DNA from 3 places in the Janthinobacterium sp. SUN120 genome. Region 1 is predicted to be linked to each of the others. Evidence: predicted binding sites of a transcription regulator. Region 1 holds the regulator's gene; each other region holds the start of a gene.
What was found. Region 1 encodes FliA, which starts transcription of late flagellar genes. Its sites were predicted from a motif close to CTAAAGTTTNNNNNNNNNNNGCCGNTA; they were not measured.
Positions count from the first base shown of each region.

Region 2: O0879_RS19125 (DUF5610 domain-containing protein) is a predicted target of FliA. The motif match lies at 3,776-3,802, and genes of this name have one in related genera.
Region 3: O0879_RS02280 (FlxA-like family protein) is a predicted target of FliA. The motif match lies at 2,293-2,319, and genes of this name have one in related genera.

Region 1 covers NZ_JAPUBW010000002.1:794,742-800,554, forward strand. The annotation lists gene flgM (flagellar biosynthesis anti-sigma factor FlgM) at 1-55, shown strand, start outside; gene O0879_RS13285 (flagellar protein FlgN) at 64-531, shown strand; gene O0879_RS13290 (hypothetical protein) at 582-1,466, opposite strand; gene O0879_RS13295 (translation initiation factor Sui1) at 1,510-1,872, opposite strand; gene motD (flagellar motor protein MotD) at 1,937-2,719, opposite strand; gene O0879_RS13305 (flagellar motor protein) at 2,725-3,471, opposite strand; gene O0879_RS13310 (RNA polymerase sigma factor FliA) at 3,453-4,184, opposite strand; gene O0879_RS13315 (antiactivator of flagellar biosynthesis FleN protein) at 4,230-5,093, opposite strand; gene flhF (flagellar biosynthesis protein FlhF) at 5,086-5,813, opposite strand, start outside.
Region 2 covers NZ_JAPUBW010000003.1:283,811-289,623, forward strand. The annotation lists gene O0879_RS19105 (TPM domain-containing protein) at 1-525, opposite strand, end outside; gene O0879_RS19110 (LemA family protein) at 527-1,141, opposite strand; gene pyrF (orotidine-5'-phosphate decarboxylase) at 1,309-2,133, shown strand; gene sbcB (exodeoxyribonuclease I) at 2,278-3,726, opposite strand; gene O0879_RS19125 (DUF5610 domain-containing protein) at 3,874-4,503, shown strand; gene O0879_RS19130 (GGDEF domain-containing protein) at 4,505-5,470, opposite strand; gene O0879_RS19135 (HPF/RaiA family ribosome-associated protein) at 5,729-5,813, opposite strand, start outside.
Region 3 covers NZ_JAPUBW010000001.1:514,029-519,841, reverse strand. The annotation lists gene O0879_RS02290 (response regulator transcription factor) at 1-382, shown strand, start outside; gene O0879_RS02285 (ATP-binding protein) at 385-1,878, shown strand; gene O0879_RS02280 (FlxA-like family protein) at 1,921-2,262, opposite strand; gene dcd (dCTP deaminase) at 2,384-2,953, opposite strand; gene O0879_RS02270 (alpha/beta hydrolase) at 3,087-3,887, opposite strand; gene O0879_RS02265 (HAD family phosphatase) at 3,946-4,641, opposite strand; gene O0879_RS02260 (TSUP family transporter) at 4,663-5,424, opposite strand; gene O0879_RS02255 (LysR family transcriptional regulator) at 5,576-5,813, shown strand, end outside.

The DNA of each region.
Region 1 (5,813 bases):
GGCGGACGGTCTCCTCGACACGGTCAAGGACTTGCTGCACTCACGAAATAGATAGGTTCCCTCATGCAATCAGTGACTCCGTTTTCCAGCCTGCGCGACGAGCAACAGCTCATGACCACATTGCTGGCATTGATGAAAGAAGAACAGCGGCATCTGGTTGCGGCTGACATCGATGCAATCACGGAGCTCACGGCGCGCAAGACGGCACTGGTAGGACAATTGAGCCAGCTGGCGGCGCAACGCCACCAGGCGCTGGCGGCAGCCGGTTTCACGGCGGCCGAAGCGGGCATGGAAGACTGGCTGGTCGGCGCCAATGAAGCCGACGCGGCGCCCCTGTGGAAAGCCCTGCTCGAGACGACGCGCGAAGCCAAGGAGCAAAACCGCCTGAACAGCCTGCTCGTCAACAAGCACATGCTGCACACGCAAGGCGCCCTGAACGCCATGCGCCCCCCGGCCCAGAGCGGCAATTTCTACGGCCCCAGCGGCCAACCGACGACGAACACGGCCAGCCGGCGCGTCGTCATCGGCTGATTTCCCCTAGTTAACAGCAATCCGCCGGCAAGGCGCAGCGGCCTTGCCCTTCAACCGTGTGCGGCACGCCCCGCATGCTGGCGGTATTTCGCCACGATGGCTTGCGCCCTGGCGCTGGCGGCCGCCTGCTGCTCCGGCGTCAATTCCGCCTGCAGCCAGTGCCAGTATTCGTCCTGGTAGGGATTGGTGACGCCGGGCGCGAGGATGTCGTCGTAGACCTGGCGCAGCGCCAGCAGGTAGCCATACGCTTGCGGCGCATCTTTCTGCACCACCTCGCCATCGCGCAGATACGCCATCATCAGAGTCGACACGCTGGTCAGCTCCGCCTCGTCCGCCTGCGCCGTCAGCTGGGCGATCGCTTGCCGCTTCCACGCCTGCACCAGCGGATCGTCGGGACGGTTGCGCAGCGCGCTGCGGTCGCCGAACGGCCCTTCCGACAGGAAGATAGTCGCCGCGCCGGGCACGCCCGCCCTGGCGGCAGTCGCCAGGTAGCCGAGGCGCTCCTCGCGCTGGCGCTGCGTCAGGCCCGCGCACAGCTGCTGCTGGGCGGCTTTTTCCTGCGCCGTCATCTCGCGCCCCAGCTCGAATTCCAGCCCCGGCAAGCGCCTTTCTTTCTCAAATGAAATGCAGTCGTCGAGCAGATTGTAGGCCGCATACGCGTCTTCCGGCTTGCCGCTGGCCGCCAGGCGCGCGAGCTGCTGCGCCAGGGTGACGGGCATCGGCGCGGCATCGGCGACCGGGCTGGCATCGATACTCAGATACGATTCCAGGCTGCGTCCCGCTGGCGCACCAGGGGCGGAGGTGGCAGCGTCCGGCGCGCCGCCGTCGGGAGCGGGCCAGTACGCGAGCGCCAGCGCTGCCGCGATGGCGGCGGCGATGGCCATGCCGGTGAATTTGACGTTCATGGTGAGGAAGCGCGTGGATGGGAAACGCACGTTACCACAGGCGCGCGGCGGCGGGCCGCACGCCTCCGCACGCTCAGCCGCCGGCCTTTTTCGGCTGGTGGCCCAGCTTGGCCAGCGCGGCCAGGATGGCGTCGACATGGTCGCCCTGCACTTCGATCACGCCATCCTTGACGGTGCCGCCCGAGCCGCACTGCGTGCGCAACTGCTTGCCCAGCAGGGCCAGCGCGATGGCGTCCAGCGGCAAGCCCTTGACCACGGTGACGCTCTTGCCGCCGCGGCCCTTGGTCTGGCGCGAGACGCGCACCACGCCATCGCCCGCAGGCGCAGCCTTCGCTTGCGCCTTGCACGCGCACTGCGCCAGCGGCTGGCGGCAGGCGGGACACATGCGGCCCGTTTCAGTGGAATAGACGAGACCGCCCAGGGAGCTGCTTTTCATGAGGGAACGATAAAAGAGGAAGAAAGCGCGATTGTACCAAGCGGCGGCCCGCAGTTGACGAGCGTCAATTGGCCGGCGCAGGCGCCGCGGGCGCCGTCGGCACTTCCGTCACCGTTTCGGGGATGCCCGACAAAATCGTCACGGCGACCCGGCGGTTGCGCGCGCGCCCTTCCGGCGTGGCGTTCGGCGCCACGGGGATATTGTCGGCGTGGCCCACGGCCGTCAGGCGCGACGCCTTGACGCCGCTGGCGATGAACAGGCGCACCACGGCGCTGGCGCGCGCGGCCGACAATTCCCAGTTCGAGGCAAAGGTCGAATTGCTGATCGGCTGCACATCCGTATGCCCTTCCACCTGCACGTCGTGCGTGTCGTCCTTGAGCAGCACGGCCACGGCGCGCAAGGCTTGGTCCGATTCCGCCGTCAAGCCCGCCGCGCCCGGGTCGAACAGCACGCTGGCATTGATTTCCACGCTCACGCCGCGGCTCGTCTGCGTGACCCGCACCTTGCCTTCCTTGACCAGCGGCGCCAGGGTCGACGTCAAGTCCTGCGCCAGGCGCGTCATGTGTTCGCGCTCGCGGCGGATGGCTTCCGTGCGGCGTTTCAGGGCGGGGTTCGGCAACGGGATCGCCTGCGGCGCTTCCATGATGATGGGCGGTGCGCCCTTTTCCAGGCTGAAGGCCTGGCCGATGGCATTCTGGAAGACACGGTATTTGCCTTCGTTGACTTGCGAAATCGCATACATGACGACGAAGAAGGCGAACAGCAGGGTGATGAAGTCGGCGTACGAGATCAGCCAGCGGTCCTGGTTATCCGGTTCCTCGTCATACTTCCTGCGCGCGCGCCGCATCATGGTCAATGCTCGTGCAAGAGGCTGGACACGCGCTCTTCGATGATGCGCGTATGGTCGCCCGTGGCGATGTCGTACAGCACGGCGGCCGTGATTTCATACTGCACCACGCGGCGCGAAACGATGGCCTTGAGTTTATTGGCCACCGGCAGGAACAGCAGATTGGCCAGGCCCACGCCATAGATGGTCGAGACGAACGCCACGGCGATGCCGCCGCCCAGCTTGCTGGGGTCGGTGAGGTTTTCCATCACATGGATCAGGCCCAGCACGGCGCCCAGGATGCCGATGGTGGGCGAATAGCCGGCCGCCGATTCCCACACCTTGACGGCCTGGCGCTCGGCCATTTCGTAGGCGGAGATTTCCACGTCGAGCAACTGGCGCAGCTTGTCGGGCGCGATGCCGTCGACGATCATGCGCAAACCCTTGGCGTTGAAGCGGTCGGCCGTGTTTTCCATCAGGCGCTCGAGCGCCAGCGGGCCGTCGCGGCGCGCCGTCAGGCTCCATTGCCCGATGTCGCGCGCCAGCGCGGCGCGCGTGTCGGACGGCGGCAGGAACACCCAGCGCAGCATTTCCAGGCCGCGGACAAAAGTGCGCAGCCGCGTCTGCAGCAGCACGGCGCCGAAGGTGCCGACGATGACGATGGCAAAGGCGGCCGGCTGCAGCAGGGAGGCCATCTTGCCGCCTTCCAGTGCCTGGCCGACCAGCAGGCCGGCCAGCGCCAGCGCCAGCCCGATTACGCTGGACCAGTCCACGCCAGCTCCCTCAAGGTTGCGCGCAGGCGCGCGACGGCCTGGGTATGCAGCTGCGAGACGCGCGATTCGGATACGCCCATCACCGCGCCGATCTCCTTCAGGTTCAGCTCTTCTTCGTAATACAGGCCCATGAGTATTTTCTCGCGTGGCGGCAGCGCGTCGATGGCATCGATCACGGATTGCCGGAAATCGGTATCGAGCAGGGAACGCAAGGGGTCGCTGTCCTCGTCCACGCAGTGGCGGTCGAGGAAGCTGTCATTGCCGTCCGGGTCATGAAAGTCTTCGTAGTACACGAGCTGGTGGCCGCCGCCGTCGCCCAGCATTTCCTGGTAGTCGGCCAGCGACATTTTCAGCAGCTTCGCCACTTCCGACTCCGTCGGCGGATGGCCGAGGCGCTGCTGCAGGGTGCTCATCGCCTCTTCGATCTTACGCATGTTCTGGCGCATGCTGCGCGGCAGCCAGTCGCTGGTGCGCAATTCGTCGAGCATGGCGCCGCGGATGCGCAGCACGGCATACGTCTCGAACTGCGCGCCATGCGTCTCTTCATAGCGCGTAATGGCATCGAGCAGGCCGATCATGCCGGCCTGGATCAGGTCATCGACCTCGACCGAAGGCGGCAATTTCGCCTTCATATGGTGCGCCAGACGCTTCACCAGCGGAATGTGCTCCGTCAGCAAATAGTCCTTGTTCGATTTCCCTTTGACCGTGTACATAGGCTGCTTATTGTTTTCTCATCTTATCTGGTGCTGCGGTTCGATTCAGGCGCTGAACTGGTGCGGGCTCCCCGTCTGGTACAAGGTGCCGCCAAGCACCGGCGCCGCCGAACGGGCCAGCCGCTCGGCCAGTCCGCGAAACGCCACCGACGCTCCCGCCAGCGGAAACGCATCGACCACGCTGCGGCCCAGCCGCGCCGCGCGGTGCAGATACTCGTCGGCAGGCACGGAACCCATCGAAGTCAGCTTCACGGCCAGGTAGCGGCTCGCCGCCTGCGCCATATTATCGTATACCACTTTTGCTTCGGATTCGGAAGCGCCGGTGACGAGAATGCCGAACGGACGGCGTCCCAGTTCCTGGCTCAGGCGCTTGATCAGGCAGTACGCCGCCTTGATCGAGGTGGCGCTGGTCGAGACTTGCACGACGATATCCGACGATGCCATCAGCGGCACGGGGAAGCACGCGCCCTCGTCCGCCACGACGCCGTCGACCAGCACGATGCCGCTCTGGCGCGCCAGCACCTCGAACGTCTTGCCAAGGCGGCGCAGTTCATCCTCGCCCGCATAATCCATGCTGTCCATCAAATGGTTGCGCGCGCCGAGGCTGGCCACGCCGAAGCCTTGCGGCACCTGGTGGATGACCTGGTTCAAGCCGCACTGCTGGCGCGCCACGTCACGCAGGCTGGCGCCGTGCGCCAGTCCCAGGCGCGATGCCACGCCATCGCTGCCGCCGCTGGCGTCGAGCAGCAGCACGTCATTGCCGCCGTAGACGAGCGACGCGCCCAGGTTGACCAGCATGGCGCCCTTGTCGTCCTGCGGCGTGGCCGAGAGGAACGTCATGACGCGCGGCTGCGGGCCGGCCAGCATGCGGCGCAAGCCTTCGGCCTGGTCAAAATCGAAATTAGCCAAGGTGCACCCCGCGCGCTTCATTGTTGCGGGCGGCCGCCTGCGCCATCAGCAGCGGCAGTTCGGCGTCGGAAAACTGCGTGGCCGCCGCATCGCGCTTGAGCTTGAAGGCACGGTCGATCAGGTAGCCGCGGTCGGCCAGGTACAGGTCTTCCGGCACGCGCTGGCCGTTCGACACATAAAACAGGTTCAGCTTCTGGCGGATCACCACGTCGAGCACATTGCCGATCGAGGCCGCTTCATCGAGCTTGGTCATGATGCAGCCGGCCAGGCCGCTGCCCTGATACGCGCGCACCACTTCATTCAACGTTTCCTGCGTGGCCGTGGAGTTCAGGCACAGCAGGCGCTTCACGTCGGCGCCGGCGCCCGACAGCATGGCCACCTGTTCCGTCACCATCTGGTCGCGCTGGCTCACGCCCACCGTATCGATCAGCACCGTGTGCTTGTTCTTCAATTCTTTCAGGGCGATGCGCAAGTCCGCCTCGTCCTTCACCGAATGCACCATCACGCCGAGGATCTTGCCGTAGATGCGCAGCTGTTCGTGCGCGCCGATACGGTAGGCATCCGTGGTGATCAGGGCCAGCTTTTCCGGGCCGTGGCGCATCACGCAGCGGGCCGCCAGCTTGGCCGTGCTGGTGGTCTTGCCGACGCCCGTCGGGCCCACCAGGGCAAATACGCCGCCCTGCTCCAGCATGGCGTCTTCATTGGCCACAGTATTCAGGT
Region 2 (5,813 bases), on a different contig from region 1:
CGCCGCAGCGGGGAATTGCTCCTGGTTCAGCAAGGTGGCAATCGACCCCACGCCGGCCACCAGGCCGCCGTAATAATCGTTTTGCTTGAAATGGGGGGCGATCACGTCTTGCAGGATGCGTTTCGATTGCGCATCCGTCAGCACGCCCTGCACGCCGCGGCCCGCCTCGATGCGCAGGCGGCGCAGGGACGAGGGGTTGTCCTTCGCCACCATCAGCAGCACGCCGTCATCGATACCCTTGCGGCCCAGCTTCCAGGCATCCGTCACGCGGATGCTGTATTGCTCGATGGCTTCCGGTTCCGTGCTCTTGACCAGCAGCACGGCGATCTGGCTGCCCGTCTTGGCTTCATAATCGGCCAGCACGCCTTCCAGCGCCGCCTTTTGCTTGGCGTCCAGCATGCCGGCGTTGTCCGTCACGCGCGCGGCCAGCGGCGGCACGGGCTGCAAGCCCTGTGCGCCGGCTGGCGGCATCGTCCACAGCAGCAGCGCCGTCGCCAGCGCCGCGAGATAGGACCAGGCTTTCATCTTATTTGCCAAAGTTGACGGTCGGTGCGGTCGAGATGGCTTTTTCATTTTCCACCGTGAACGATGGCTTGACCTTGTAGCCGAAGACCATGGCCGTCAGGTTGTTCGGGAAGCTGCGCGCATGCACGTTGTAATCCTGCACGGCAACGATGTAGCGCTGGCGCGCCACGGTGATGCGGTTTTCCGTGCCTTCCAGCTGCGACTGCAAGTCGCGGAAGCTGGTGTCGGCCTTCAAGTCCGGGTACTTCTCGGATACCACCATCAGGCGCGACAGGGCCGACGACAGCTGCCCCTGCACTTGCTGGAATTTTTCGAACGCGGCCGGGTCGTTCAGCACTTCGGGCGTGATCTGGAAACTGGTGGCGGCGGCGCGCGCCTTTGTCACCGCTTCCAGCGTTTCGCGCTCGTGCGTGGCATAGCCCTTGACGGTATTGACCAGGTTGGGGATCAGGTCGGCGCGGCGCTGGTACTGGTTGACCACTTCGCCCCAGGCGGCCTTGGTGGCCTCATCCTTGCTCTGGAAGTCGTTGTAGCCGCAGCCCGTCAGGATGCCGGCCAGGACGGTGACGCTCAGCGCCAGGCGCAGCCATTTGGTGAATTGATTGGTGATTTGCATGATGGGTTCCGTGCAGAGTAAGGGAGGTGAGGCAAATATACCTGAAACGGCCCGTAATGTCGGTTTAATAAGCGCAGGCCGCCGGCCCCGACCGCCTTGTGACGCCGTGGCAAGCCTGCGCCGCGTTACAATACGGGGTTTGCAACTGAATATAGAGAAGGTGTGCCGTGAATTTCATCAATAAATTATCCGCCGCGTGGACGGCCAATAATTCCCTGCTGTGCGTGGGCCTGGACCCCGACCTGGCGAAACTGCCGGCCGAGCTGCGCGACCTGCCTGATGGAATCACCACCTTTTGCACGCGCATCATCGATGCCACGGCCGACCTGGCTTGCGCCTTCAAGCCGCAGATCGCGTATTTTGCCGCGCTGGGCGCGGAAAAGCAGCTGGAAGACATTTGCCGCTATGTGCGCGAGAATTATCCGCACATCCCCCTGATCCTCGACGCGAAACGGGGCGACATCGGCGCGACGGCCACGCAATACGCGCGCGAAGCGTTCGAGCGCTATGGCGCCGACGCCGTCACCGTGAACCCGTACATGGGCGAGGATTCGCTCGATCCCTACCTGGCGTGGAAAGACCGCGGCGTGATCATCCTGTGCCGAACGTCGAACCCGGGCGGCTCGGACCTGCAATTCCTGAATACGGACGGCGAACCGCTGTACCAGCGCGTGGCGCGCCTGGTGGCCGAGAAGTGGAATAAAAACGGCCAGTGCGCGCTCGTCGTCGGCGCCACCTTCCCTGAAGAACTGGCGCAGGTGCGCGCCATCGTCGGCGACATGCCGCTGCTGGTGCCGGGCATCGGCGCCCAGGGCGGCGACATCGCCGCCACCGTCGGCGCGGGCCAGACGGCGAACGGCATGGGCATGATGATCAGCTCGTCGCGCGCCATCATCTACGCCACGCCGCAGACGGGCGAAGATTTCGCCGACGCCGCGCGCCGCGTGGCCATTGAAACGCGCGATGCCATCAACGCGCACCGTTCGGTTTAAAAACGATATACAGTCAGCCTCACAGCGCCTAACAAAACCGTAGCGAGCGGAAGGGAGAGGTGGCCGAGAAGCGCAACCGTACTGGAGTACGGTGAGCATCGCAGGCCACCTATACCGACGCGCAGTAGGTTTGGTTAGGTGCGACTAATCGCGCTGCGGGGCAACGATCTCCGCGTAATCGTAGAGTTCTCCCAGAATTTCCTCGCCCCGCTCATCGACGGATTCCGACAGCACGTCGATTTCCGTAAACAGCATTTCGATGGTGCGGGCGCCGGCGTCGCCGTCGAACAGGCGGGCGGCGCGGTGCTGTTCCCAGCGCAGGCTTTCCGCTTCGCTCAGGGTTTGCGGGAAATTGCGGGCGCGGTAGCGGAACAGCAGTTCCTGCAGGCGTTCGTCGGCAAACGAGGGGCGGGCCGTGGCCAGCTTGGCCGGCGTGTCGCGGCGCAAGGATTCGAGCAGGCGGCGGTCATCGTTGCTGACGAAACCATTGTACAAATCCTCATCCACGTCCAGCGCGGCATTCGCGCCCGGGCGCTGGAACACTTCGGCCCAGACGGCATCCATGTTCGGCGCCGCGGCGGCGAATTGCGCGTTGACCTTCGCCGCGTCCAGATCGATGCCCCATTGCGCGGCCATGGCCGGCGACAAGGTCTTTAAATTGCCGACCAGCATGGGCGACTTGTTCAGGTGCACGCTTTTCACGGGCAGGCGCGTCATGCCTTCCGGCATGGCGTCCTTGCGCGTGAACAAGCGCGTGCGGATGGTGTCGGCGTCCAGGGTAAACAGTTCGCGCGGGTCGTAGGCGCAATCCCAGACGAGAATCTCATTTTTATTGCTCGGATGCGTGGCCAGCGGCCAGACGACGCCCAGGCAGCCCCGTTCGGCGGGGAACATGCCCGACACGTGCAGGAAAGGCTGGCGCTCGCTGGCGGCCAGGTGCATGCCCATTTCGCTGGCGACCCTGTCCTTCTTGTGCAGGGCCAGGCAGAATTCGAACAGTTTCGGCTGTTTTTCCTTGATCAGGCGCGCCAGGGCGATGGTGGCGCGCACGTCGGACAGTGCATCATGCGCCGCTTCGTGGACCAGGCCATTGGCCTTGCTCAAGTGTTCCAGTTTAAAACTGGTCTGGCCATCGTCGCGCTTCGGCCATGCGATGCCTTCCGGGCGCAGCGCATGTGTCATGCGCACCACGTCGAGGATGTCCCAGCGGCCGCAATGGTTCTTCCATTCGCGCGCATACGGGTCGATCAGGTTGCGCCAGAACAGGAAACGCGTGACTTCATCGTCGAAACGGATGGTGTTGTAGCCCACGCCGATGGTGCCCGGCTCCGAAAAGGCCGCTTCGATGGTGGCGGCGAACTGGTGTTCGGGCACGCCCAGCTGCAGACACTGCTGCGGCGTGATGCCCGTGATCAGGCACGATTGCGGGTCGGGCAGGAAATCATTGGCAGGCTGACAATACAGCATGATGGGTTCGCCGATCTCGTTGAGGTCGGCATCCGTGCGGATGGCGGCGAACTGGGCCGGGCGGTCGCGGCGCGGCTGGGCGCCAAAGGTTTCGTAGTCGTGCCAAAGAAAGGTCTGGTTAGTCATTGATGGTCGTTGCTTGATTGGTTATCCGGGCCGCCAAAAGCGGCCGCTGCTACAGTTTTCTGAAAACCTGCCGATACTACACGAGAGGATGGTCATCATCGCGTTTCCCGCATGGTGGCATACATTGCCCGTTCAAGGAGGTCTATCGTGTCAATTCCCATCGCCGCAAGCGGCAATTCCACCCCTTCCGTGACTTCCGTCAGTACGGGCGTTGCCGGCAAGGACGATAAAGTCCAGCAAAAGGACGGCGTCAACGCTGAAATGAGCGTGAATGACCGCACCAAGCTGCAATTGAACGCTTCCATCATGCAGGCGTCGCTGAACGTGTCGATCGGTTCCGAGAACGAGCCGCTGGCGCTGCTGTACAAGACGGCCATCACCAACATCAATGAAGCGCTGAAGGGCCAGTACGGCGAGGACGCGATCCAGAACGCGGCTTCGCAGGATAACAGCGCCGAAGCGACGGCGAACCGCATTGTATCGCTGTCGACAGGTTTTTTTGATGCCTTCAAGAAACAGAATCCCGGCCTGGACGACGATACGGCCCTGACCAAGTTCATGGACACCATCAGCGGCGGCATGGAAAAAGGCTTTAAGGAAGCGCGCGACATCCTGGGCGGCTTGAAAGTGCTGAATGGCGACATCGCCGGCAATATCGACAAGACGTACGAGCTGGTGCAAAAGGGCTATGCCGACTTCATCGCTGCGCACAGCAGCAAGAAGGATGATGCCGCCAAGCCGGATGCCAGCAAGCCGGCCGACAGCAAGGCTGCCTGAACTACAGCATGACCCTGTTGCGGCCCGATGCTTTGGCGCGATACAGCGCCGCGTCGGCCGCGGCGATCAGCGCATGGTCGTCCTGTTCGGCCGCCAGGCTGGCCACGCCGAAGGAACCCGTGATGTGCGGCAAGGCGCTGCGCATGTCAGCGAAGATGACGGCGAGCTGCATGCGCTCGCACAAGCGCTCGGCCACCCGCAAGGCCACGTGTTCGTTGGTGTCGGGCAAGATCACCATCATTTCCTCGCCACCGTAGCGCACGGCAAAATCCGTGGGCCGCAGGGCCGCGCCCAGCACTTGCGCGGCGATGCGCAGTGCCTGGTCGCCCGCCTGGTGGCCGTGCGTGTCGTTGAAGCGCTTGAAATGGTCGAGGTCTATCATCACCAGCGACAGGGGCGAGCCGCTGGCGTGGGCCGTGACGATCATGTTGGGCAGTAAATCCGTCAGCCAGGCGCGGTTGTACAAGCCCGTCAGGCTGTCGACCATCGACAGCTGGCGGTAGAATTCGCCCAGTTTCTGGCGCCGGCGCAGCAGGGCATTGGCGGCGCGGATGCGGAAGGACAGCAGCCGCAGCAGGTTGCGCGCCAGGCCGTTCGACTGCTCGATCAATTCCCATACGATGGCCGCGTCGATCACCAGCAAGTCGGTTTCTTCCAGGGCGGAAATGGCGGCCAGGTTGCTCGCTTCATCGAGCACCGATTGTTCGCCCACGCTTTCGCCGGGCAAGACCTTGCTGACGGTGCCATCGTCCATGCCCGTGTGGGTGTCGGCGGCCACGGCCAGCGAGCCGCGCAGGACGATGTACAGGCTGGCGCCTTGCGTGTCGGCAATGGCTTCGCCCGCTTCCAGGCGCATCACGGGGCAGGGCGCCAGCATGGCGGCCGTCTGGCTATCCGCCCCATCGCGAAATAGCTGTAAATCGCCGATGTTGCAGCCTGAAGCGCCGAAGTTGCCGATCTGTTCCACAATCACACTTTCAAAAAGCCGGCGCGCGAGCAGGGGGCCGGTAGCTTCATGATAGCGTAAAGCGGCCTTGGCTGTAACGCCAAAGGCTTGCTTGAGGTCACTTACTGTGAGAAATACGACAATTATTTCATTGCCGCGTCAATACGCAGGAATGCTTGCGGTTTTGTTATGGATGTTGCCGCGCGCGAAAGGCGGGCCGGATGTGCAAAGGCAGCCTTGAACGGCTGCCTCAGTCTCTGGAAATCCTGCGGGTGGGGATTACTCGGCGGTTTCTTCCGCTTCGGCCGTATCGATCACGGCATTCTTGCCGGTGGCGTGGCGCTTGCTGTCTTGCAGGCGGCCC
Region 3 (5,813 bases), on a different contig from region 1:
CACGCCGCGCGAGCTGACGGCGCGCATCCGCGCCATCCTGCGCCGTGCGCAAGCGGCGCCGCAGGACACCTCGGGCCTGGCGCCGCTGACCGTGGGCCAGTTGACGATGTGGCCGGAGCAGCGCCGCGTTGCCTGGGCCGGCGCGCACCTGGAGCTGACGAGCACGGAATTCAACCTGCTGGAAGTGCTGGTGCGCCATGCGGGCAAGCCCGTGAGCAAGAATCAGCTGTCCGAACTGGGCCTGGGCCGGCCCATGGCCCGCTTCGACCGCAATATCGACGTACACTTGAGCAGCCTGCGCCGCAAGCTGGGCAGCCTGGCCGATGGCCGTTCCTGTTTGCAAACCGTGTACCGTCTCGGCTACCAGCTGATCAAGGAGTAAGCGTGGGCCGTCTGTTCTGGAAGTTTTTTCTGTGCATCATGCTGGCGCAAGTGACGGCCACCATCGGCATCGGCGGCACCTTCTGGCTGAAAAACCGGGCCGCGCAGCAGGAACGTGCCCTCGACATCGATACCAGCCCGCCCGCGCAAATGATCATCGAGGCCGCCAGCGCCACCGTGGAAGCGGGCGGCAGCCAGGCCTTGCGGCAATTCCTGGGCAAGCTCGAACGCATGCGCGTGTTTGCTGTCGATGCCAAAGGGCAAGAATTGATGGGCCGCGCCGTGCATCCCGCCATGCTGGCCAAGGCGCGCGCCATGCTGCAACAAAGCCAGGCCCATCCCGTCGTGCGCGACGTGGCCGGCAGCGACGGCAAGCGCTACCTGCTGTTCCTGCCCTCGTCCGAACGCTTCCGCAATGCCGAGGCGGGCGCCGCGCGCGACACGCTCAACGCCGTCACCCTGAGCGGCCCGCGCGCCATGGGACCCGGTCCACGCCCCAGCGAAGCGGGCGCCCCGCCGCCACGCGGCGAATTCGGCCGCGGCATGCCGCCCGGCCCGCGCATGGACAGTCCCTATCGCACCTTCATTCCCCTGGCCGCCGCCATCGCCGCCAGCCTGCTGTTCGCCTTTTTGCTGGCCTGGTACTTTGCGCGCCCCATCCGCGACCTGCGGCAGGCGTTCGAGGCCGCCTCGCACGGCAACCTGGCGCCGCGCTTCCACGCCAGCGGCAAGCGCGGCGATGAATTGACGGACCTGGGACGCGATTTCGACCGCATGACGGGCCGTTTGCGCAGCCTCATGGACAGCCAGAGGCGCTTGCTGCATGATGTCTCGCATGAGCTGCGCTCGCCGCTGGCGCGCTTGCAGGCCGCCATCGGCTTGGCGCACCAGCAGCCGGACAAGATGGCCGCCTCGATGCAGCGCATCGAACGCGAAAGCGAGCGCATGGATAAACTGATCGGTGAACTGCTGACCCTGTCGCGGCTGGAAGCGGGCGCCGGGCAAGCGGGCGCGGGGCACGCGCACAGCGAAGACGTCGGCATCGCCGACCTCGTGCACGACATCGTGGACGACGCCCGCTATGAAGCCAGGGCGCGCCTGATGGGCATCGACCTGGCGGTCGACGCGGCCATGGCCGACGCCTGCGTCACGGGCCAGCCCGAACTGCTGGCGCGCGCCGTGGAAAACGTGGTGCGCAATGCTGTCAAGCACAGCCCCGACGGCGGCACGGTCGATGTCGAGCTGTCGCGCCAGCATGATTGCTTGCGCATCGCCGTGCTGGACCGGGGACCCGGCGTGGCCAGCGCCGACCTGGCCCGCATTTTTGAACCGTTCTTCCGCGCCGCCAATACCCAGCACAGCACGGACGGCCATGGCCTGGGCCTGGCCATCGCCCAACACGTCATCAACGCCCATGGCGGCCGCATCGGGGCCAGCTTGCGCAGCGGTGGCGGACTGTGCGTGGAAATGTTGTTGCCCGTCAAAACGCCAGGCTGACCTGTCGGCGAGCCTGGCGTCTTTTACGCGCGGAGAATGCTGTTACGCCTGCGTATCGATGATGCTGCCCAGGGTGGACGAGGTCGATTTGGCCGGGCTCGTCGCCGTATCGGCGCTGCTGACCGGCTGAGCATCTTGCTGCGCCGCCTTCTGCGCGGCGGCAGCTTGCAACTGGGCAATTTGCGCCTGCAAGGCCTGGATTTGCTGCGCCAGTTGCTGTTGCAGCTTTTGCGACGCCTCCGTCTGCTCGCCCTTCTGCGACTCCGTCAACTGCTTTTGCGCCGCCGTGATCTGCTTTTGCAGCGCCGCGATCTGCGAACTGCTGCCCGAACTGGCGCTACCGGCCGCGCTGACCGCGCTGCCTGAACCGATTGCCGCTACCATGATGCCTCCTCAGTGTTTCGATACCAAGGTTAACGGCAGGCATGGGCGCGGATGTAGTGCCGCAGGTGTAAAGACAGGTAAAGACAGGGAAAGACGGCTGGCGCCCCTCCCTTCACCGCAATCAGGTCTTGGGTAAGGTTACGCCGACCTGGCCCTGGTACTTGCCGCCGCGGTCCTTGTACGACGTTTCGCACACTTCATCGGACTCGAAGAACAGCACTTGCGCCACGCCTTCGTTGGCATAGATTTTCGCCGGCAGCGGTGTCGTGTTGGAAAACTCCAGGGTCACATAGCCTTCCCACTCCGGTTCGAACGGGGTGACGTTGACGATGATGCCGCAGCGCGCATAGGTGCTCTTGCCCAGGCAAATCGTCAGCACGTTGCGGGGAATGCGGAAATACTCGACGGTACGGGCCAGCGCGAACGAGTTCGGCGGGATGATGCAATAGCCCTTGCCGGACACGTCGACGAAATTGTTCGCGTCGAAATCCTTCGGATCGACGATGGTGGTATTGATGTTGGTGAACAACTTGAACTCGTCGGCGCAACGGATGTCATAGCCATAGCTGGACGTGCCGTAGGAAACGATGCGGTTGCCGTCGCGTTCCTTGACCTGGCCCGGTTCGAACGGCTCGATCATGCCCGTTGTTTCCGCCATGCGGCGTATCCATTTATCGCTTTTAATCGTCATCGCAGGGGTATCTTTCTAGAATATCGGAATGGCTGGGGCCGCACGCCTGCTGCAGGCGTGGCCCGGATGGCAGGATTTTACGCGAAAATCCGCCACTTTTGGCCCTTGCCCGCTGAAAATCCTTGCCAGTCGGCTAGTGTTTAGCCAACAGCGAGGTGATCATCTCGCGCACCACTTGCGCCGTCAGTTCCGGGTTTTCCATGGGAAACAGATGCCCGCCCGGCACCTGGCGGAAAAATTTGCCGACCAGCTTGCGCGTGGCCGTCAAGCCCGCCTGGCGGCATTCCACCGATTCCGTGCCGCCGATAAAACCGATGGGCACTGGAAATCCGTCCTTAACGAGACCGCCGATGTGGTGCGGCAAGCTGCGGTAGACCTGCGTCTCCACTTCGCGCGTAAAGCGCAGCTGCACCCCGTCCGGATGCGGCGCCAGGCCGCTGTCGATGTAATCGCGCAAGACTTGCGGCGCCCAGATGGCGAACATGTCCTTGGCGGCAAAATGCTCATACGCAGCTTGCGCATCGGGCCACAGCTTGCGCCGCCGGGCGGAAAAACGGGCGGGAGAGTAACGCTCGCCCAGTGCCGTGTTGCGCGCCAGCCGCACCAGCAAGGCGCGCCAGCCCGCCACCACGGGCGAATCGAGCAAGACCACGCAGCGCACCAGGTCGGGACGCTGCTTGGCCACCATGACGCTGAGCATGCCGCCCAACGAATGGCCGACGAGGATCACGGGCGCGCTGTAGCGGCGCTCCAGGTCGTCGATATACTCGCGCACCAGCTCGGGCCAGCCCGTGCTGACGGGGTATTCGGGATCGTGCGCATGCATGTCGAGCGCCTGCACGGTGTAATGCTGTCCCAGCAAGCCAAACAGCTTGCGGTAAGTGCCGGCTGGATAACTGTTGGCATGGGCAAAGTGCAGTTGCGGGAGGGTCATCGTGGGTCGGTGCCGGTGAATGCGATAAACAATTGTAATGGCATGCCGGCAAGACGTATCAGAGGAAGGACTCTAATTGCCGGGGCGCATGGGCCATGCCGGGCACGAACGCCGCCAGCACTTCGCCCAGCTCGGCGTTGGAATCCACGACGCAAAAAGCATCGTCGAACGCGTGGTGACGGTTCATGGGATTGCGCACGACGATGCATTCCAGTCCGGCCGCATTGGCGGCGCGCAAGCCGCGCGGCGAGTCTTCCACGGCCACGCAGTCGGCGGCGGCCAGGCCCAGGCGCTGCAAGCCCAGCTGGTAGCCGTCGGGCGCCGGCTTGCTTTCCCCATACATTTCACGCGTGAGCACGAAATCGAAGTGGCGCAACAAGCCCGTGGCCGCATGGCTGATCCGGAAATGCTGCTCGTAGGCACTGGTGACCACGCCCATGGCCACGTGCGGGCGCAGCGCCGCCAGCACTTGCCCGATGCCGGGCATGGCCAGCTGGCGCGCCTGGCGCAGGCGCTGCGCGAACAGCGCGGTGCGCTCGGCCCGCAAGCGCTCGACCAGCTCGATCTCATGGCCCTGCCCCAGCAGCACATGCCAGGCGCCATAGTTATTGTCCAGGAACCAGTCAAAGAATTGCTTCGGCGTCAGGTCTATGCCGTAGGGCAAGAGCAAGTCGCGGTTGCTTTCGTAAAACAGCTGCTCGGTGTTGACCAGCACGCCATCGTTGTCCCACAGCACGCCCTGGATAGTTTTCATGGCTTGTTGTCGTTCAGAAACTTACTTGAAGAAAATGTCGTAGGACAATTTAACGATCAGCAGCACCAGCAGCACGAGGAATAGGATGCGCACGAAGGCGGCGCCGCGGCGCACGGCGATCCAGGTGCCCGTCAGGGCGCCCAGGATGTTGCACACAGCCATCGGTGCAGCCACGGCATACACCACGTGACCGGCGGGAATGAAGAAGGCCAGCGCAGCCACGTTGGTGGCGATATTCACCAGTTTCGAGCAGGCCGAAGCGAGGATGAAGTCGAAGCCGAAGACGCGGATGAACAGGAAAATCAGGAAACTGCCCGTGCCCGGCCCGAACAGGCCGTCATAGAAGCCGATGGCGCCGCCGATGACGATGGCGAGAATGCGTTCGCGCGGCCCGATGGGGCGCGCTTCGCGCGTCGTGCCGAAATCCTTCTTGATGAAGGTGTAGATGGCCATGATGATGATCAACACGAGCACCATGGGGCGCACCACCTGCTGCGGCACATACGACACGGCGGCCGCGCCGATGAAGGACATGACAAAGGCGCTGGCTACGGCCGGCAGCACCAGCAGCCAAGGGATGTGCACCTTGCCGACAAACGAGCGGGCGGCAAACGTGGTGCCGCAGGCGGACGCCAGCTTGTTCGTGCCCAGCAAGGAGGTCGAGGCCATGTTCGGCATCAGGTTGAACAGGGCCGGCAGCTGTATCAGCCCGCCCCCGCCCACGGCGGCATCGATCAGGCCGGCAAAGAAGGCAAATAAACACAGCAGCGAGATGGTCAGCATGATAGGCAGTGAGGAATGGGCGACAGCGGCAGTATAGGCGCCGTGGATTTTTCCGGATGCAACTTCATATTGCGGAAAACGCAATCAGGCGTAACGCTTGACGGAATGCGCCCCGTGCGGTCTACTGGCCTCTTTTGCCGGGAGCCGCGCGATGTCGATGAAACTGATGTGGGAGATCCGCGCCTTTTGCACCGTGGTGGAAAAGCGCAGCTTCATCCACGCGGCGCGCATGCTGGGGCGCTCGCCGTCGGCCGTCACGCGCGCCATCCAGTTCCTCGAAGACGCCATCGGCGCCGAGCTGATCCTGCGCACGCAAAAGCAGTTCACCCTGACGACGGCTGGCGAAACGTATTACGCGTCGGCCAAGCACTTGCTGGAAACACAGGCCG